Regions from separate parts of the Bradyrhizobium sp. HKCCYLS1011 genome, predicted to be linked through region 3. Evidence: predicted binding sites of a transcription regulator. Region 3 holds the regulator's gene; each other region holds the start of a gene.

What was found. The regulator LexA, encoded in region 3, represses DNA repair genes until DNA is damaged. The targets are predictions, from matches to a motif close to TGTTCNNNNTGTGTTCNG.
Region 1: recA (recombinase RecA) is a predicted target of LexA. The motif match lies at 3,073-3,090, and genes of this name have one in related genera.
Region 2: ACQR1W_RS12455 (helicase-related protein) is a predicted target of LexA. The motif match lies at 4,402-4,419, and genes of this name have one in related genera.

The regions. Positions count from the first base shown of each region.
Region 1 is NZ_JBNPTT010000005.1:612,651-619,403, reverse strand. Features, by position in the region: gene gcvP (aminomethyl-transferring glycine dehydrogenase) at 1-522, shown strand, start outside; gene ACQR1W_RS19850 (hypothetical protein) at 590-1,621, opposite strand; gene recA (recombinase RecA) at 1,882-2,970, opposite strand; gene ACQR1W_RS19840 (hypothetical protein) at 3,187-3,378, shown strand; gene ACQR1W_RS19835 (ADP-ribosylation/crystallin J1) at 4,003-4,356, shown strand; gene ACQR1W_RS19830 (hypothetical protein) at 4,606-4,836, opposite strand; gene ACQR1W_RS19825 (hypothetical protein) at 5,368-5,562, shown strand; gene ACQR1W_RS19820 (hypothetical protein) at 5,893-6,087, shown strand; gene ACQR1W_RS19815 (DUF6894 family protein) at 6,279-6,518, shown strand.
Region 2 is NZ_JBNPTT010000003.1:779,261-786,013, reverse strand. Features, by position in the region: gene fdxA (ferredoxin FdxA) at 1-143, opposite strand, end outside; gene ACQR1W_RS12460 (RNA-binding S4 domain-containing protein) at 325-651, opposite strand; gene ACQR1W_RS12455 (helicase-related protein) at 648-4,259, opposite strand; gene ACQR1W_RS12450 (DUF3108 domain-containing protein) at 4,704-5,510, opposite strand; gene rpmB (50S ribosomal protein L28) at 6,190-6,495, shown strand.
Region 3 is NZ_JBNPTT010000009.1:5,067-11,819, forward strand. Features, by position in the region: gene ACQR1W_RS27525 (LysR substrate-binding domain-containing protein) at 1-398, shown strand, start outside; gene ACQR1W_RS27530 (molybdopterin molybdotransferase MoeA) at 516-1,727, shown strand; gene lexA (transcriptional repressor LexA) at 1,903-2,601, shown strand; gene ACQR1W_RS27540 (hypothetical protein) at 2,878-3,318, shown strand; gene ACQR1W_RS27545 (hypothetical protein) at 3,394-3,642, shown strand; gene ACQR1W_RS27550 (hypothetical protein) at 3,829-4,197, opposite strand; gene ACQR1W_RS27555 (hypothetical protein) at 4,531-5,085, opposite strand; gene ACQR1W_RS27560 (aspartate/glutamate racemase family protein) at 5,920-6,588, opposite strand; gene ACQR1W_RS27565 (ComEC/Rec2 family competence protein) at 6,683-6,753, opposite strand, start outside.

The DNA.
Region 1 (6,753 bases), on a different contig from region 3:
ATCGCAGCGCGGCTGGATGCGCATTTCCCGGTGCTCTATCGCAATGAGCGCGGCCGGGTCGCGCATGAGTGCATCGTCGATCCCCGGCCGCTGAAGCAGACCAGCGGCGTGACCGTCGACGATATCGCCAAGCGGCTGATTGATTACGGCTTCCATGCACCGACCATGAGCTTCCCGGTGCCGGGGACGCTGATGATCGAGCCGACCGAGTCGGAATCAAAGGCAGAGCTCGATCGTTTCTGTGACGCGATGATCGCGATCAGGAAGGAGATCGCCGAGGTCGAACAGGGCCGTTTCAAGATCGAGGCCTCGCCGCTGCGGCACGCGCCGCACACGGTGCACGACGTCGCCGATGATGATTGGAATCGCGCCTATCGCCGCAGCGAAGGCTGCTTCCCGGCGGGCGCCTCGCGTACCGACAAATATTGGTGCCCGGTGGGTCGCGTCGACAATGTCTACGGCGACCGCAACCTGGTCTGCTCCTGTCCGCCGCTGGCGGACTATGCGGAGGCGGCGGAGTAAGCTGCGATCCATCCCTCGGTTGAGCGCCGTGGTCCGCGGCGCTCAACCAGACGCGTTGTCCGACAGATCAAGGTGCGATCAGCACGTTCGCAACGGGGTCCCAGCGCCAGAGATTGGCGTTGGTCAGCTCCGTGCCGCCCCACCAACGATGGATCGGATTGTGCCGGGAAAAATCCGCGCGGCCGATCAGGACCGCTTCACCGAATTCCGTCAGCCGCGGCCGGCTTTCCCGATGGATATCCTGACGTCGCCGAAAATTCCCGAGCGCGAGAGTCTGAAGTTCAGGATCGAGCGCCGTGATCGCAGGCTCAGGACCGAAAGCCAGCGGCTCTGCCAACAGAGCCGTCTCCCAGTCATTGAATATCGTGTGGCGATAGTATCCGTTGAAGTAGACGAGCGTGTTCAGGATGACGCTGAGCCGGTGCGGCGGATCGGGATAGATCAGCTCCAACAATCCGATCTCGGTCGACCCGAGGCCGGTGCCGGGGGCCGGCAACTCAATCAACAGCCTCAATACGGTGTCGCGCAGGCGTGGCAACGCGCTCAGATCCTCCCGCAGCAGGTCAACCCAGGCTTGCGGCGTCGGCGAACGAAAGGCTTGCCAGGCTTTCGAAGCGAGCTCGACATGCGTGGACGTGATGGGAATTCGCGGAGCGTCCATTGCAGCCACCTCCTCGGTGGAACTGCCGACCAGCGGATCGGCCGGTCGAAGGGAAAGACGCCGCGGAATGGCTCTGCGACGCCTGAGATAGTCGAGCAGCCAGATCAACTCGAGCTGGTCATTCGCAGTCGGCCCGATCCAAAGCTCGACGGTTTCAGAGCATGCGCAAAGCTGGGCGAGGCCGATGCCGCGCACCTCGAACCGGTCGAGACGTTTCGAGGGAAGGAAATCCAGCCAGTGTGAACCTCGCTTTTGGTGTCGTTGTTCAGATCGGACATCAAAGCGATCCTCGAGCTGAGCTTCTGTAGGCGGATGACCAAACACGAGCCGCTGCAGATGAGGGCCGAAGTCGTGACCGAAATGCAGAAACAGATCGGGCGAATCGTCCGCATCTGACCTGCAATAGATGTAGTCCGTCGTCAGGATCAGGCGCGTCATGACCCATCACCATGCAACGCGTACGGCATATTAGATGTGGAAATGAGGGCGCGGATCCAGGCAATTCGTCCGCGCGTTCGGCGTCAGCAATTCGAGCTCAAACTGTATGAAGCGCATGAAGACGGCACCCCCGCCTCCCAAATACGGCGTAGAGTGCAAACGCAAGGCACGCGAATTTCGGTGGCGCACCATACACACGCAAGCGGGCGCCGGGACGTCGGCAACTCAACGTCCCCAGGCGCCCGCTGCCGCCGTAAACTTTACTCTTCAGCCGGCTCTTCGCCGTCCGCGTCGCGCTCGGCGCTGCCGGCCAGGATCTGCTCGGCGATCAGGCCGGAGTTCTGCCGGATTGCGGTCTCGATCTTGGCCGTCATGTCAGGATTGGCCTTCAGGAAGGACTTGGCGTTCTCGCGTCCCTGCCCCAGCCGCTGGCTGTCATAGGAGAACCAAGCGCCGGACTTCTCGACGATGCCGGCCTTGACGCCGAGATCGAGGATCTCGCCCATCTTGGAGACGCCCTCGCCATACATGATGTCGAACTCGACCTGCTTGAACGGCGGCGCCAGCTTGTTCTTCACCACTTTCACGCGCGTGGCGTTGCCGATCACCTCGTCGCGCTCCTTGATCGCGCCGATGCGGCGGATGTCGAGACGCACCGAGGCATAGAACTTCAGCGCATTGCCGCCGGTGGTGGTCTCCGGCGAGCCGTACATGACGCCGATCTTCATCCGGATCTGGTTGATGAAGATCACCATGGTGTTGGATTTGTTGATCGAGGCGGTCAGCTTGCGCAGCGCCTGGCTCATCAACCGCGCCTGCAGACCCGGCAGCGATTCGCCCATCTCGCCTTCGAGCTCGGCCTTGGGCACGAGCGCCGCGACCGAATCGACCACCAACACGTCGACCGCCCCCGAGCGCACCAGCGTGTCGCAGATTTCCAGCGCCTGCTCACCCGTGTCGGGCTGGGAGATCAGGAGTTCGTCGATATTGACGCCGAGCTTGCGCGCATAGACCGGGTCGAGCGCGTGCTCGGCATCGATGAAGGCGCAGATGCCGCCCTTCTTCTGCGCTTCCGCAACGGTGTGCAGCGCCAAGGTGGTCTTGCCCGAGGATTCCGGGCCGTAGATCTCGACTATGCGCCCCTTTGGCAGACCGCCGACCCCAAGCGCGATGTCGAGCCCGAGCGAGCCGGTCGAGACCGTCTCGATGTCCATCGAGCGATCGTTCTTGCCGAGCTTCATCACCGAGCCCTTGCCGAACTGGCGCTCGATCTGGGACAGGGCTGCGGACAGCGCCTTACTCTTATCCATGGAAGAACCTTCGACGATGCGCAGTGCGGTGGCGGACATTGGCGCTCCTTATGGCGGGGATTCGCGGGATGGACAAATGGTTAACGAGACGGGCCGGCAATCTTCGGTTTATCTGTCCCGCAACGTACCCGATCTGTTCTATGTTCGCAATATGTTCTTTTCTTAGAGGCTAGGCTCTCCTCACTTTCGCCAGTGTCCGAGTTTGATTTTGCGATCCCATCAGGAACGCTCTGCAGGAGCTCTCGTTGCCCGGCCATGACGACGCCGGCCGAATATCTTCATCTTGCGACGCGCTACGAACGCGCTGCCAGGCAGGCGGCCGATCCCGCAGCGCGCCGACAGCTTGAGACGGTGGCCGAGACCTACCTCACCTTGGCCAAGAGCCTTGCGGTTCTTGAACGATCAACGGAAGTTGTCGAGGAAGCAAAGCGCACTCAAAAGCGCTAAGTCCGTCTGAGTTGCGGCGGATAACTTCACCGGAGAGCCGCGGCCATTCTCGACCTCGCCCCCCCCCGTCGCGGCCTGTGACGATCGCCAACACAAACAGGTTGCGAGCGTCTCTAATTCGCGCGCATGGGCTGCTTGGCATCTCCGAGGACCAGAAGCACCGGGGGCGCCAACGGACCGACGAGGAAGGCGATCCAGAACCACGTTCGCTGCGATCTCTGACGTTCGCGCGCCATCTCTGTCGCGAGCGGTATCGAAGCAACTGACAAGATGAAAATAACCCACCCGGCCATTGGCCATCTCCTCGGCAGCAGCAGTTGCCTCCGACAACATAACATGGCGCCGCTGATGTTGCGCGTCGTCCCCGAAAAGTGAACGATGCCCACAGCACAAGGTGTGCGCGGGGCGTCGCACTTGCCCCTACAGGACGAAGCCGAGGGGCTCCTCGCAGACGAACCGTCACGTCTCAGGCCTCGTGCCATAGAGCCTAAGCCCAGCCTGCCAGATCGACACGAATGCCAAGCCGCAGCCATGACGGTCGCGGTCCATCGCGACCGCACGCAGGATTCATGATAGTTCTGCACACCCGTCTTGTTGCAACCACCGATCGTTCCTGACGCGCCGATGCCCGCAGACGAACCGACCATCACACTCTGGCGCCCCGTCGGCCCGGATGAGCTCGCGCTGATCCGCTCCTCCGGGATGCGAAGCTTTCCGCCGCGTCTTCCGGAGCAGCCGATTTTCTATCCGGTGCTGAGCGAGGACTACGCAACCAAGATCGCGCGCGACTGGAACATGCCGGCGAGCGGTGCGGGACATGTGACGCGCTTCGAGGTGAAACGGAGTTTCCTCGCACACTATGAGGTGCAAGAGGTTGGCGGCCGCGACCATCGCGAGTACTGGATCCCCGCGGCAGATCTCGACGCCTTCAACCCCGCCATTGTCGGCATCATCGAAGTAATCAGGAGCTTCCCCTGACGCTTCCGTGGTTCTCCTGAGAAGAACGAAGTTCCCGCCTCGCTTCCGCTTTTGTTCGCATGCAAACGCTGCAGTTTTAGGCAGCTGCTGCACCGCTCCGCAGTTCTCCGGCCAAGAACGGAGTTCCGCTCTCAGACCCGGCAGTCGTGCCAAGCGTGCAATCTCGTGCAGCGGCTTCGACGCTTGAGCCAACATCGGCGCCGGAACATCAGCCTTCGGCCGGCCGCGCCTGGACGCTCGGTCGCAACGTCAGCCTCGGGGCGGTCCCCACAGCATCACCGCGAGTCCAATCAGCGCGGGCACGCCGATAGGGGCCAGGAAGAGCGGGACCATCCAGGCATCACGCTCAGACCCATGACAGGGACTACCGAGCATCGGGATCAGCGAGCAGTTAAGCTGCGCCCACAGCACGGTCAGGACATAGAAGGTTGCTGTCAGCAGGCAACCGATATTGAGAATGGTGTCGATAACCTTGTACATCGCTCGACCTCGTCGCAGTCGCGACTCACTGAGCAGGCGCATGCGAATGTGACCGCGATCACGCAACGCGATGCAATCGCATATCACACTCGGTTGCGATAAACTTTTAGTTGCGGTATAGAATTAAGGTTGCCAAAGTGGTCTTGTGAGTTCCCACTGCATCGCGAGTTCCGCTTGTGGCAAGCTGCCCACCCGGCTCACAGTCACGGGCTCATTAAGTCACCGGCTCATTAGATCGCAGGCTCGTTGTCCCTCCCTCATCGTCGCGCGTTCGTCCTCACACACTCCTTGTTCACGCCTTCATAGTCTCACATTCACTGTCACACATTCGCTGTCACACGTAGGCGCAAGGCCCTGAATCCATCCGCGCCGAAAGAAAGCCCCGGCTGCAACGCCGGGGCTTTTGACCCCCACGCAGCCTGGAATGGATGATCGGAACCAGCATCACGATCGCAAGATGTTCGCGTCGTTAAATGTGCGCGTGCGCAGCCGCCAGCGGGAACGATCAGGCGGGGCTCGGCATAAATACCTATGCGAACAGACGACGTGATCTGCCCCGCCTGCAAAGCCGGCTTCCGCCGGATCGAACTCCAATCGCAGACCGGCAGCGCCGGCGAGATCCGCTGCCTGCTCTGCGGGGAGCTTCTCGAAGTGGTCGACGGATCGACCGAAGTTGCATATCGACTGACCGTCGCGCCGGAGAAGATTTCTAACGACAACTGCTGACAATCTATCCGTGTGTTTCCGGTGCCGCCCCCTTTTTGACCTGACTCAAGGTTCGACGGACGGTTCGTACTAGAGTTACAACGTCATTGCCGAACTGCCCTCGAGGGGAGCTGCGACGTTGACGCCGAGCCTCGGTCCGCGGCGGTCCGGGGCTCGGCCACCTCGCTCGCAAGGTTTTGCGATCCCACCCGCGAATCCGGGATTGCACATCTCATCGTCGTCAGTCATCGCAGTCGGTCATCGCACATCGATTGACATTCAGCTGCTGCAACGGCTGCATTGGCCGGCACCCGCAGCCCCGCAACGCGTGAACCGACCTTCAGTTGAACGATGACCGTCCACACCCCTCCCCTGCTTACGCCCGAAGAGTTCGCATCGCTGATCGAGATCGCGGTCAGCGAGTCTGCCCCCAGCGTGCCGCCGGCTCATCTGAACCGGCTGGTGACATTAGGTTATGTCGCCGTGACCGACGAAGGACCCGTGGTGACTGGCGACGGATTGCTGCGGATCACCGAAAGCGAATGAAAATCGACCCGCCTGACCGCCGCAATGACGGCAAAGCACGCGGAAATTCGGCTCGGCCAATTTACAATCTTAAGATGAACAAACCGACCGTAGTTTCCCGGAATTGATCTGAGCCAGGTTTCCGCCTCCATTTATTTAAGCGTTCATGGGAACCACGGCCTGGGGGCGGTCGGGGCTCACCGGTTTTGGCAATGCCGCTCTATTTCTTTCGTATCCGAAACGGCTCCTACTCGGGGGTTTCCGAATATGGGACTGAGTGTCCCGACCGGAACGCCGCCTGGAAGGAGATGACCACCGTCTGCGCCGATATGGCGAGCAGCATCTCGCGCAAGCTTGCCGAAAATTCCGAGTGGCAGATGGAGCTCCTCAACGAAGCCCGGCAGCCGGTGTTCAGGATCCGAATCGTTGCCGAGTCGCTTGATACCGCCTGAGGCGGCCGCCCCCCCCCCGACTTGCAGAATTGGCCCGGGAACGTGGTCCGGTCAGCGCTGGAGCGCCCCGGCGACCCAAGCGGTTGCGCTGCAGCAATTGATCAAGATCAAAATGTTCAGCCCGATCCTGTCCGATATTACAAGGATATGGGTAATCTGATCTTCAAATGTCCTCGGACCGGGATGAACGTGCAGCACTGGCTGGAAGAAGCTAGGCCGGGCGATCCGAGCGCCT
Region 2 (6,753 bases), on a different contig from region 3:
GGTTCGCAGACGCCGCAATCGATGCATTCGTCGGGATGAATGACCAGCATGTTCTCGCCCTCGTAGAAGCAGTCTACCGGGCAGACCTCAACGCAATCGGTATACTTGCATTTGATGCAGGCTTCAGTGACGACGTAAGTCATCCAACGCTCCGGAACGGTCTAAAAATCGGCTGGCCTGCACTAGCGCAGGACGTGATGTGCCGCAAGTGAACGGGACGAAGAACTGAATAGCGCCTATCGTCCGGTCAACCTGACTGCTGTGCGAGCGGAGCTCTGACCTCGGGTCCGATCTCCGGTATGCAGGTCGCCGGCCATATCGGCCTCACGAGCTACCTTCCAGATCGACATAGAGCACGCGCGCGGACGCCGCGTCGCCACGCCGCTCGGCAAAGGCCACCACCTTCAACACGCGGACGCTGCGGTCGAGCGCGATGGTAAGTACGTCGCCCGGCTTGACGCCGTGCCCTGGCGAGGTCTCGCGAACGCCGTTGACGCGGACGTGGCCGGATATCACCAGCGCCGCCGCGCTCGAGCGGGCCTTCACCACGCGCGCATGCCACAACCATTTGTCGAGCCGCTGGCGCTGTGACGGAGTTTCCGACGTCGGCGTTGTCCTCCTCGCGAGCGCGCCGGGAACGGTACGCGTCAATCCTTCCGATTGTTCGCCGTGAGCTGCTCTTTCAGCGCGGCGAGCTTGGCAAAGGGCGAGTTCGGATCGATCGGCCGGTCGCGATCGCGCGAGCCGGAGCTCGAGGCGTAAGGTCGCAGCGCCGGGCCACTGTCACGCTTGTCGCGACCGCCCTTGCCGAAGTCGCGGCCCTCACGGCCGCCCCGTCCCTCGCGGTCGCCGCCGAACTTGCCGCCCTTGCGGTCGCGATCCCGGCCCTTGGCCTCTTGATCGCGGCGCGGACCGCGGTCCTCGCGCGCCTGGGCGCCTTCGCCCTGCGGCTGTTGAGCTCCTGCCCCCTCGCGCGGCGGGCCCTTGCGAAAGTCCTTGCCGAACTCCTTCACCCGATCGCGGCGGCCGTGACCTTGCCCATGGCCGCCATGGCGGTGACGCTCACCCCGTGGCTCGCCCTCGGCCGGGGTCGCCGCACCCGCGCCTTGCTCGCCGGCAGCCTGCTGGGGGCGGTCCTGATGCGGGCGATGATGCCGATGGCGCTGATGTTCGTGCCGCGGGCGGCGCTCCTCGGAGCGGCCGCCAGGACGCCAGACCTCGACCAGCTGCGGCTCAGCGGCAGCGGACGCAGCCGCCGCCACAATATCTGCCTCTGCGCTGGCGGCTTCCGTGCTCGCAGCTTCCGTTTCAGCCGGCACGGCCTCGGGCAGCTCGGCCTGGGCCGCATCCGCGGGCTCCGGTGCGACGGCGACGGCCTCCGCCACGGGCGGCTCCGACGCCGGGGCCGGCTCTTCTGCAGGCCGCGGCGCGAATTCGATGGTCGGCAAGGACGCGGCGGTTGCGACCGGCGGCGCCTCTTCGATGGTCTCGACCGTCTCCGGCACGGCTGCGACCTGTTCGACCACCGGCGTTACCGCAGCTTCTGCCACCGTTGGCACAGCCTCGACCGGGGCTTCGGCAGGGGTCTCAATGGGGGTCTCAATGCCCGCCTCAGACGTGGTCTCCAGCGAGGCCTCGGCGGGCACGGCGTCAGGTGCCTCGGCCGGCGCGGCCTCAGCGGCCGTGTCTTCAGCGACTGCGGCTTCAGCGACTGCGGCTTCAGCGGCCGCGTCTTGGGATTGGGCTTGGGCTGGCGCCTCCACCGGCTTCGGCGGCAACGGCGGACGCTTCTCCATGCGGTAGCCGAGCGCACGCAGGATCGACGCGAAATCCTCGCCGGCCGAGCCGGTGAGCGAGGTCATCGCCTGGGTCACGACGAAGCCGCGGCCGTCGAACGCGCCGGCCGGCTTCTCGCCGGGAGCGTTCTCACGCCAGGCCAGCGCCGGGCGAATCAGGTCGGCCAGGCGTTCGAGGATGTCGACGCGCACGGCGCGCTCGCCGCATTGGCGATAGCCGAGCACGCGATAGGCATCCCGCGGCAGGGTCTTGTCGACCGGAAACGAGGTGCGGCCCGAGCTCGCCAGATGCTGCGCGCCCGTCAGCGCGGACATGTCGACATTGCCCTGCTTCTCGGCCCACAGCAGCGCCGCGAGCGCGCGCGCGGCGGGCTTGAGCAGCGCCGGGACGTAGATGTGGTAGGCGCCGAAGCGGACGCCGTATTTGCGCAAGGTGGCGCGCGAGGGCTGATCGAGATCCTTCATCTCGTTGGCGATCTTCGCCCGCTCGATCACGCCGAGCGCCTCGACCAGCTGGAAGGCGATGCCCCGCGCAATGCCGGTGATGTCCTCGGCCTTGGACAGTTCGAACAGCGGCCCGAGCAGCTTTTCGATATGGGTCTTCAGCCACAGGTCGAGCCGGGCCTGGACCTTGTCGCGCGCCGCCCCCGTGAGCCGCTCGTCGGCGATGATCCGCAGCCGCGGATGCAAGGCGTCCTCGGTCGCAACGAGCTTGGCGACCGCATCGCCGGTCCAGCGGATGGTGCCATCGGCGGTGAGCACGAAATGCTCGTCCGGCGCGTTGGACAGTTTTTCGGCACGCGCCTCGATCTCGCCGGCCAGGGCTTTCTGGGCCGCGGCCTGCAGGGCCTTGGCCTCGGAGCCGGCCTCGGCGGCGTCGGGCGCGAAGGTGAATCCATCCAGCCGGCCGATCGCGTGCCCTTCGACGATCACTTCGCCAGTCTTGCCGATTTCCGTATTCAAAACACTGTTCTCCCGCAGGCGCCGCATCAATACACTGGTACGACGATCAACGAAACGCTCCGTGAGCCGTTCATGCAGGGCGTCTGACAATTTATTTTCAACGTCGCGGGTAATCCCCTGCCAATGATCGGGATCGGCCAGCCAATCCGGCCGGTTGGCGACGAAGGTCCAGGTGCGAATTTGTGCAATCCGCCCGGACAGCGTGTCGATATCGCCGTCGATGCGATCAGCCTGATCGACCTGCGCAGCATACCAGGCATCCGGAATGCGCCCTTTCTGCATCAGGAAGCCGAACACCGTGGTCACAAGCTCGGCATGCGCGGCCGGCGACAGCTTCCGGTAATCCGGGATCTGGCAGGCCTCCCATAGCCGTTCGACCGCGGCAGGACCATGCGCCATATCGCGTACCTCGGCGTCGCGTGCGGCATGATCGAGCACGCGCAAATCTTCGGCAATCGGCGCCCGGGTCAGGGCCTCATGCGCAGGCGGCAGCGCCAGCGACACCTGCAGGGCGCTGACGCTTGCGAAATCCAGCCGCGCATTGCGCCATTGCAGCATCTTCACGGAATCGAAGGTGTGGTTCTGCAGCGCATTGACGAGCTCGGGCTCGAACGGGGCACAACGTCCGGTGGTGCCAAAGGTGCCGTTGCGCGTGGCGCGCCCGGCTCTCCCTGCGATCTGGGCAAATTCCGCCGGGGTCAGCCGCCGGAACTGATAACCATCATATTTGCGGTCGGAGGCGAAGGCGACGTGATCCACATCGAGATTGAGGCCCATGCCGATCGCGTCGGTGGCGACCAGGTAGTCGACATCGCCGTTCTGGAACATCGCCACCTGCGCGTTGCGCGTGCGCGGAGATAACGATCCCAGCACCACCGCCGCGCCGCCATGCTGCCGGCGGATCAGTTCGGCGATCGCGTAGACCTCGTCAGCCGAGAAGGCGACGATCGCGGTCCGCCGCGGCTGCCGCGTGATCTTGCGGTCGCCGGCGAATTCGAGCTGCGACAGCCGCGGTCGCGTCACCAGCGATGCGCCCGGCAACAGCCGCTCGATGATCGGCCGCATCGTCGCCGCGCCCAGCAACAACGTCTCGTCGCGACCGCGGCGGTTGAGAATGCGGTCGGTGAAGACGTGGCCGCGCTCGAGATCGGCGGCGATCTGGACCTCGTCGACCGCGAGGAACGAGACGTCGAGGTCGCGCGGCATGGCCTCGACGGTCGAGACCCAGTAGCGCGGATTTTTCGGCTTGATCTTCTCTTCGCCGGTGATCAGCGCCACCAGTTCGGTGCCGACGCGATCGACGATCTTGTTGTAGACCTCGCGCGCGAGCAGGCGCAGCGGCAAACCGATGATGCCGCTGGAATGCGCGAGCATGCGCTCGATCGCAAGATGAGTCTTGCCGGTGTTGGTCGGACCAAGCACGGCGGTGACGCCGGAGCCGGCAGCACGATCAGGCGTGCGCTCGAAGGGCGAGGCAGCCGAAGAGGACGAGAAAGCCATTCGTTAATTTAAGTCTTTGCCGGCGAGAGGCGCGTGCGAGCCGTGACGCGCGATGGAACCACATTTTGAAGCTGTTTCAGGAGGTCGCGACCTCGCTCATCTGTCTCACTTTGCAACGCATATAGTGCCGCGCCTTAAGCTTCGGAACGCCTTGAGAACGAATCACGCCCGAATCGGTGACTCCTGTGTCTTTCCGGCTTCGTTCACGCAACATCTCGCGCCTGACGCCAGGGAGTGCACTAGATCAAGTTTTACGGACGATCACAAGCAACCGTTTTGCGACGGATTCGGCGCAGGCGACGCGGGCGCTAAGTCGAATCAGATTCGAGCCGGAGTCAAACGGATTCATGCGCTGACCTGCCTCGTCATTCCGGGGCCGCGCGCGTCAGCGCGACCTCGGAAACCAGATGTGGAGAGCGAACAGCGGCTGCGGGCTCGCCAGCCCTACTGCGTCTTCGCCACGTGCGGCGGAGTCGCCTGCGTCACGAAGCTGGTCGCCTGCAGCACGCCGGTTCCGAACGGGGTCGGGATCACCAGCTTGAACGGCACCAGGACGCGCGTGCCGGCGATCGGCACGAAATAGATCTCGAGGTTGCGCGCGTTCGCCAGATACTTGATCACGGGCCTGTCCGGAATATAGCCGGCCACAGGCGTGAAATAGATGGCGCAGACCAAGGCCGGCCCGCGATAGCCCTTATCGGCCTTCACGTTCTCCATGCGCTTGAAATCGAGCTTGAGCTCGTAGCGCATGCGGCCATCGAACACCGGCGCGCCGGCGTGGCAGGCTTCCGGGGTGAGCAGCTCGCCATTGCCGGGAACGCGCAACAGCGACGCCGTCATCGGATCGTAGACGCCGTGCTTATGCGCCTCGGTCACCGGGATCCGGTCGGGATCCACCGGCGGCGTCGGATCGATGCCGAACTCCTTCACATTGCCGTTGGCAAGCGTGATGTGGATCTGCTCGGACTTCTTGCCGGCTGTCGTCGAGGCCTGGTAGCTCTGGCCGACCAGCGCGCCGTTGACGATACGCCCCTGGGCGGAGCCCTGCCCCGAGCCTTGCGAAAAGCTCTTCAGGAGCCCCGCGGTGCCGCCTTGCGCGGCCGCACCGTATTGGTCGTCGCCGATCTCGATGGCCCAGGTGCCCTTGCCGATCGGAATGCCGGCGAGTGTCGCCTCATATTCGGCATCGAGCCGGCCCTGGGCATCGGCTCGCGGGACCGCGGTGAGCAGCGCCACGGTCAGCGCAAGCATCCCAGCTGCGCGAAGCGCAAACCGGGAGCCAAGGGCGCGGCCACAGGCGGGCGCGACGTTCGGGTGGGCTATGCTATGAGTCACGTCTAAGGGCCGATCCTGCCAAAACCGCCTGTGCGCGCAATTGCGCGATCGCCTTGTTACTTAAGTCAAAAAAACTGCGGTACAACGCAACTGGTCCATCAATGGCGGCTTTTCCCGCGCTTTGAGCCTTGCTCGGCTCGGAAAGCGCCCGCTGGGGCCGAGCCGGCCCGGTCATCGCCAGCCGGCGGTGCCGCGTGGTCCGGTCGAAGGCGCCGAAGGTCGCCCGACGGTCGCGGCACCGGAGTATCCTGGCGCTCCGATTGCGCCGTTTATATGATGGCGAGCGGATAGCTATGGCCTTGATCCGGCAAGGCCTTTTCGGGTCAGAAGCGCGCCCGGGCAACCGGTCAGCCTGCCCTGCACCCCGTTCCCGCTGCCGCCTGCGGGACCGGACGAGCGCCGCTCGCCCCAAAGCGGCGGGAGGTCAGCCGGCGCCCCCGCATGCGCCGGCAGAGGCGGCCTTCAAAAACTTGACGTATTCGCCCATGCCCCCTATACGTCCGCGTCTCCCAGAGAGAACTGGACGAGTTTTGGACCCCCGCGCCGCCCGCCTGATGCGGCCTATGGGTGCGGGGATGGAAGAGGATTTGCAACAATGTCGCGGCGCTGTGAACTGACGGCCAAGGGCCCCCAGGTCGGCCACAAGGTGAGCCACTCCAACATCAAGACCAAGCGGCGCTTCCTGCCGAACCTGTGCAACGTGACCTTCATCTCGGATGCACTCGGCCGCAACGTGCGCCTGCGCGTCTCGACCAACGCGATCAAGAGCGTCGATCACAATGGCGGCCTCGACGCCTATCTGCTCAAGGCCAACGCGGCCGCGCTGTCGCCGCGCGCGCTGGAGCTGAAGCGCCAGATCGAGAAGAAGGCCGCCGAGGCTCCCGCCGCCAAGGCGAGCTGAGAAAGCGAGCTGAGGACGGCACTCGCTGCTTTGTGGCCAGCGAGGCCGCTCGCTCGGGGCAATACATAAAGGCCGGGTCGAGCGACCCGGCTTTTTTGTTTGGGATGGGCTACACATCCGTTACCAGCAGCTGGACCCGCGAATTTAGAACTGCACATTCAAGACTAACAACCACGAGACGAAACGCGAGAAAATGCGATGACGTCTACGATAGTGATGCCTTACACGCGTATCGCCGCTTGGAGCGTCCGGGGCGGG
Region 3 (6,753 bases):
TGCCGGTGAAGGCGCCGATCGCGCTTGCCGATTACATGGCGCTGCCGCAGGTGCTGGTCACGTTCACCAACAGCCTGCAGGGGTGCTTCGCCGCCGCACTGGATGAGATCGGGACCGAGCTGAACGTGGTGGCGGCGTCCTCGGAATTTCTGAGCGTGCTGGCGACCGTCGCCGCCTCGCCCGTGATCACGACGATACCGGCGCGCATGGCGCGGCTTTACGGGCCGCGCTTCGGCCTGACGCTCAGCCCGGTCCCCTTGAAGCTGCGACTGCCGGCAGTCTCCATGGTCTGGCCGCTGCAGCTCGATCGCGATGCGGCCTCGGTCTGGCTCAGGACCCTGGTCGCCGAGATCCTGCAGACGACAGAGCGCGCCGCCTGTCGCGCGGTGGCCGGATAGCAACCGATCACTCTGCCGCGACCGCCTCGCAGCCGAAGCGCTTGGCCTTGCGTTAGAGCTTCGGTTAGAAGGCGAATTCGGTCGGCGCTGCGCCGGCTCCTCCCGGAAGGAACTCTCATGGCGCTGATGCCGGTCTCCGAAGCTCTGGCCCTGGTCCTCGACGGCGCCGTCCCGCTGCCCGAGGAGCAGATCGCGCTGGACCAGGCCTATCATCGGGTGCTGGCGCGCGATGTCGCCGCGCTGCGCACGCAGCCGCCGCAGGCGATGTCGGCGATGGACGGCTATGCGGTCCGCGCCGCGGATGCCGACCGCGCGCAGGCGCGGCTCAAGGTGATCGGCGAGATCGCGGCCGGTCGGCCGTTCGAACGTGCGCTCAGAGCGGGCGAAGCCGCGCGCATCTTCACCGGCGGCGTGGTGCCTGACGGGGCCGATGCGGTCGTAATCCAGGAAGACACCATCGCTGACGGCGATCACGTCACCCTCACCGAAGCGGCCAGACAGGGCCGCCACATCCGTCCCGCGGGTGCGGATTTCCGCGAGGGCGACGTGCTGCTCCAGTCCGGGCGCCGCCTGAGCGATCGCGACCTGTCGCTCGCAGCCAGCATGAACTATCCGGAGCTTCCGGTGCGCCGCCGGCCGAAGGTGGCGCTGCTCGCCACCGGCGACGAGCTGGTGATGCCGGGCTCCAGCCCCGAGCCTGGGCAGATCGTCTACTCCAACGGCTATGCTCTGCGCGCGCTGGCGCGCGCCGAAGGCGCAGAACCGATCGACCTCGGCATCGCCGCGGATACCTTGGACGCGACGGTCGCCGGCATTCGCCGCGCGCGCGAGGCGCAAGCCGACATCCTGATCACGACCGGCGGCGCTTCGGTCGGCGATCACGACCTGGTCAAGCAGGGGCTGGATGCTGAAGGCGTGGAGATGGCGTTCTGGAAGATCGCGATGCGCCCGGGCAAGCCGATGATGCATGGGCGCCTCGGCGCTATGCGCGTGATCGGTCTGCCCGGCAATCCCGTCTCCTCCTATGTCTGCAGCCTGTTGTTTCTGGTGCCGCTGATTCGGAAGCTGTTGGGGCTGGCGCAGATCCACCCCGCCCGCGAGACCGCTCTGCTCGGCCGCGACCTCGGCGCCAATGACGTCCGCGAGGACTATTTGCGCGCGCGACTCGAAGAGCGCGAAGACGGCACGCTGGTCGCCACTCCCGTCACGCATCAGGACTCCTCGCTGCTCGGAAATCTCGCGCTGTCCCAGGCTTTGGTGATCCGCCCCGCTTTTGCATCCGCAGCAAGTGCCGGCTCCACCTGCGAGATTCTGCGTCTGCCGGAATAAACCGGGCAGATTCTGACAGGCATCGTGCGCGCCATCTTCACTACAAATTAAGGATTGCAGAACACATATCGAACAGATAGTGTCCGTTCATGATTTGTTTCGAAGATGTTGCGGGCGCCGTGAAAAAGGTCGTCTCGAACAAGGACGACACGTCAACCCTGGGGATCTGGTCGAGATGCTGACGCGCAAACAGTACGAACTTCTGCGGTTCATCAACGAACGTCTGAAGGAAGCTGGCGTGCCGCCCTCCTTCGACGAGATGAAGGACGCACTCGATCTGCGCTCCAAGTCCGGCATCCACCGCCTGATCACGGCGCTCGAGGAGCGCGGCTTCATTCGTCGCCTGCCCAATCGCGCGCGCGCCATCGAGGTGATCAAGCTGCCCGAGCTGTCGCAAGCGGCGAACAATCGGCGCGGCTTCACACCCTCGGTGATCGAAGGCAATCTCGGCAAGGTGCGGACCAGCACGCCTGCGATCGACGACGGTGAGCGTCCGGTCGCGGTTCCGGTGATGGGCCGCATTGCCGCGGGCACGCCGATCGAAGCTTTGCAGACTCGCAGCCACACCATCAGCGTGCCCGCCGACATGCTCGGCACCGGTGAGCATTATGCGCTGGAGGTGCGCGGCGACTCGATGGTCGATGCCGGCATTCTCGACGGCGACATGGCGCTGATCCAGCGCAATGACTCAGCCGATACCGGCGACATCGTCGTGGCCCTGATCGACGACGAGGAAGCCACCCTGAAACGTTTTCGCCGTCGCGGCGCTTCGATTGCGCTCGAGCCGGCCAATACTGCTTATGAAGTCCGCATCCTGCCGCCCAACCGCGTCAAGATTCAGGGCAAGCTGGTCGGACTTTACCGAAAATACTGATTGTTTCGCGCGCGAGCTTCTCACAGGCTCGATTGCGCCGAGACCAGATTTGATCTGACGCGTTGGACGCCTGCTCCGACGACGGTGGTGATTGTGCGCTCTGAGAGTGAAGCAATGCGCTCAAACGGTTGTGATCACGAACGGCCGTAGACGGTGCAGATCAGCGCAGAATTGCCGTTAAGCACGCGCTAACATCGGGTTTGATGTCCACTCTGATAGAGGCCTGCGCCTGTCCGGGGGGAGCGTGGGTTGCTATCTCGAACGAGGAGCGATCCGATGTGTGACTATAGCCTGCATGCCGTTGCGTCCCGCCCTGCGAAGGTCGGGGAAACGCTGATCTCGACGACGTTCCGCGGAACTTCGACCCGCGGCTTCGCCTCCGAGAGCGAGCCGAATGTCGCCGTGTGTATGCTGCCCGGAACGGAATTGGCGTTTGCTGACGACGTCCGCTACGACAGCCGCTGGATCTGGACGCGCACGATCCGCGAACGCGTGGCCAAGTTCAACGCGATCGAGAAGCACGTGCCCGATCGCCATCACGACGCAATCGAATTCGCTGACGGCCGCCACGTGCTGGTAACGCAGCTCTGCGAAGGACAGCGCGTGACCGTGCTGCAGCTCCCGGTCGCCAAGCAGCCTGCCGAGCGCAAGCCGTTGGGCACGGAGGCAGCGAGCGGAAGCGAAGTGACGCCGGTGCGACGGATCTCGATTACCTGAGCTGAAGCGAAGACAAACAAATAGGAACATTCAGCCCTCGGCGGAAGTTGTGGTTCGCCGGGGGGAGAGTGGACCGTGGTCAACAAGATCAGTTGGCAGAAGGCCGGGCGCATCACTGAGCCCGGTCGTTACATGTTTACGTTCGGGTGGCTGACCGTGACGGCCGACGATCTCGCCATCTGGCAGCGACATCCCGATGCGCTCTTCACGCTGGTGGAACTTCCGCCGCCAGCGCAGTCCCCGTCTGACGATGACGAGGAGGACGAGACCTCCGAATATCATCTCGGCACGTTCGAGCTGCCGTCGGAGTCCGGTCAGAGCTAGCACCTCTACGCAGAGGTTGTGGTCCGATCGAACTGCATAGGTCGCGCGTGTCGCATGACTGGATATGGCCCCATCTCGGACATCCTCGATCGGCTCCGATGATGTCCGCTCCGGGGGTGAAACCAGAAGTAAGCGACGTGGAAGCGAATCGCCGCTTTTGAACCCGAAGCCGACGTTGGTGCTGGTCTAGAGACGCCTCCACTCCTGGACTACGATCTGGAAGTCGTCCTCATAGACAATCTTTCCCGGGTTCTTCGATCGGAGCAGCCGCACTGCGGTGCCGTGCTCCTCAAGGAGTGCCGCGATTTCCCACATCTTTTTGATCGATGGCTCCGCCGTGTCCTTAAACCACGAAACTGCTTCTGGTCCCCAGTTGCTCGTCGAGAATGGCGGACAAGGGAGATGGTCATTTAGCCAAGCGTAGGTGTCCTCAAGCCACTCCGTCTGATAGGAGGCGAGTTGTCCCCGGTCGCGAAGAAGCCGCGCCTCAGTAATGATACCCGTCAGCCAGCGGTGGTTCTCACCGTCGGCGCCGACCACAAACCGAACAAACATACCAATTCGCGCGCCTCCACCGGAGCAGCCGTGCCCGCAGACCGCCAACTGACGCAATCTACCACACGTGAGGTTTGACGAAGCGGGTCGAAACTATTGGCCCAGAGAACTCCGTAAAACAATCATACTGGAGCTGCGACTTTCACTTTCACATGGCGGCTTCGGGCCCCATGCTGCCTAGCCCGATGCTCATCGAAGCGTCGGCTGTCGAGTTATAGACCGGAAGCGGCTTGCACGGGTCAAAACCACTGGTTCTGATCCAAGGCGGACATTCGGCAGATGTAGAACTACGAGCAATCCGGACTCCGGGCCCGCTGCCATGGCCTCAACCCTCTAAATTCGGCCACGCATGATTTCGAGAAGTGCGCGCGTGGATGTGTTCTCAAGCGGGAATGCTGCGATCCATAAGCCTCGATAGCCGAAGAGCCGATTTGCCGTGCCCAAGAACCGGCCTACAAAATTTGTTCGTAGCGTACTCACGAATTGAGGATCCACGTCCAGAACAAGGCCTTTACCACGATAGTCCTTCGCAGACAGGATCGTAGACCACGGAATCCAGTCGGAGCTGATCCGGCTATCCTTGAAGCCATCCGGGGTCAAAAAGAGAACCGGCCGGCGCGGACCGAACAGCCTACCCGCTGACTGAATAGTAATCGGTCCGAACATGATGATGCCTACCACCCCAATCAGCAACGCTAGGGACGGCGAAACAATCTGGCGAGCCGTTGTTTGAGGAGGGCCAAGGAAGCCAAAAAGCACGCCGAGGCAAGCTCCGGTCATGAACAATGCACCGAGAGTGAGAAGCACCCCACCGGCAAGGAAGAAGCTGAGTCGGACGCGCGATTCATAGATTTCCAGGCAATCATTCGCTTGGAGTTTATCTGACATCTTATGTCCCGTCGTTCGGATCGAGCCGTATGAAGTGAAGTTATGCCGGTAGCATGCGAAGGTTGTGTAAGTCATCGGCTACATCCGAGCTTTTTTACGATCCATTTTACAGATCGTTAGCCTCGAGAGGACTTTAACTGTTTTTGTGCCGTCTCGAATGTCACCTCTTGGCCCGTCTTCGACCTCTCGCTCTATGCCAAGCAGGTCTGCTGTTCGGGTTCAACTGGAAGCAGGCTGTCGAAGAACCGAAGGGTCGCTTGCGACCAGAAGCAGCCCTCGGTTCGCACTCAGATCCGATCTGGTTTGTCACTGATCTGCCTTCTTTAGGCAGCGTAGGTCTCCGACGATTCTCTACATTTGGCTGGGCGTGACCCTTGCACTGATGATCTGTGCGGAGCTTTTGAAATCCAAAATGATGAACTGCCGTGCTCCTGGGACAAAACTCATGAGCCGGTTCTGGTGGGGACGTGGATTTACATTTCTAACCAGCCCGGAAAGCTTTACGGGGACAATTTTATCGGCTCTGGACTATCCGGGTTGAAGTCACGTGCATGCTGTGGATGTTTCCGGGTGGCATTGTTGCTGGGCTGATACAGGAAGGCGGCCGGGGGCTACCATTAGGACGTAGCCGTTCGTATCGTCTGTCGGCTCAAGGCCGCCGATTTGCGGCGCTGCATGAAATCGTCAGCTATCTGGAACAGAGTGGGCATCAACACTTGGTTTCACCGCCAACCGGTCAAGACCTCTGTGCGGAGGTACGAGCGCGCAAGTACTGACATCATCATCCGGATCGTGATCCCAGCATCTCGCCCGTCCCTTGATGCCGAACCGCCGTCACGCAATAGCCAGTCGCGCAATCGCGTCGACATGAATGGCAGCGCAGTCGACCAGCGGGAACGGCGCGGCGTCCTGGCTGAAGACCAACGCAAGATCGGTCCCGCCGAGCATGATGGCCTCGGCGCCGTCCTCATCGAGCAACTTCCGGCTCACATGATTGAAGATTGAACGCTGCGCCTCCGTCACGACACCGGACGCCGCCATCGCAACATAGGCCTGATGCACATCGTCCAGGTCGCTTCCGCTTGGCGGGATGATGTCGGCGCTGCGGACGCCACCATAGAAGCGTTTCCATGACCGTGCGAGTTCCGAGAATTCCGATCCGCTTGAGGCCACGTTTTTCGACAGCCGCACTGACCTCGGAATCATGTCGACAACCGGCAGGGGCGACAACGCTTTGAAGGCCTCAATACAGAAGTGTCCCGCGATCGAGGTGACAACGACGCAAGCAGCGCCCGCGGCAACGAGGCGATTGGTGAGCCTCGTATAGATCGCCACCTGCGCTTCGACGTCATTGGCTGACAGATTTTTGAGAAGCGTTGGCGTATCGGCGTGCACAATTGTCAGCTCCAGCGCCGCCTTCCTGCTTGCGAAGGTCGAAATCAATCGCCGGTAGTAGAAGTCCGTCGCGGCCGGACCAATTCCTCCGATGAGGCCAATATGCATCTTCAAAACCTCCATCGACCTATCATGCGTGGCCGAACCTCAAGTTGCCATCAAACAGATCTCCAACATTGCAGCAATGTCGCTTGCTCACACGTCAGTCTTCCTGCTGCTGCTCCGTCTCCGGCGGCGTTGCGTCCTGGGAGCGTGACGCAGGCGAACGCGGCG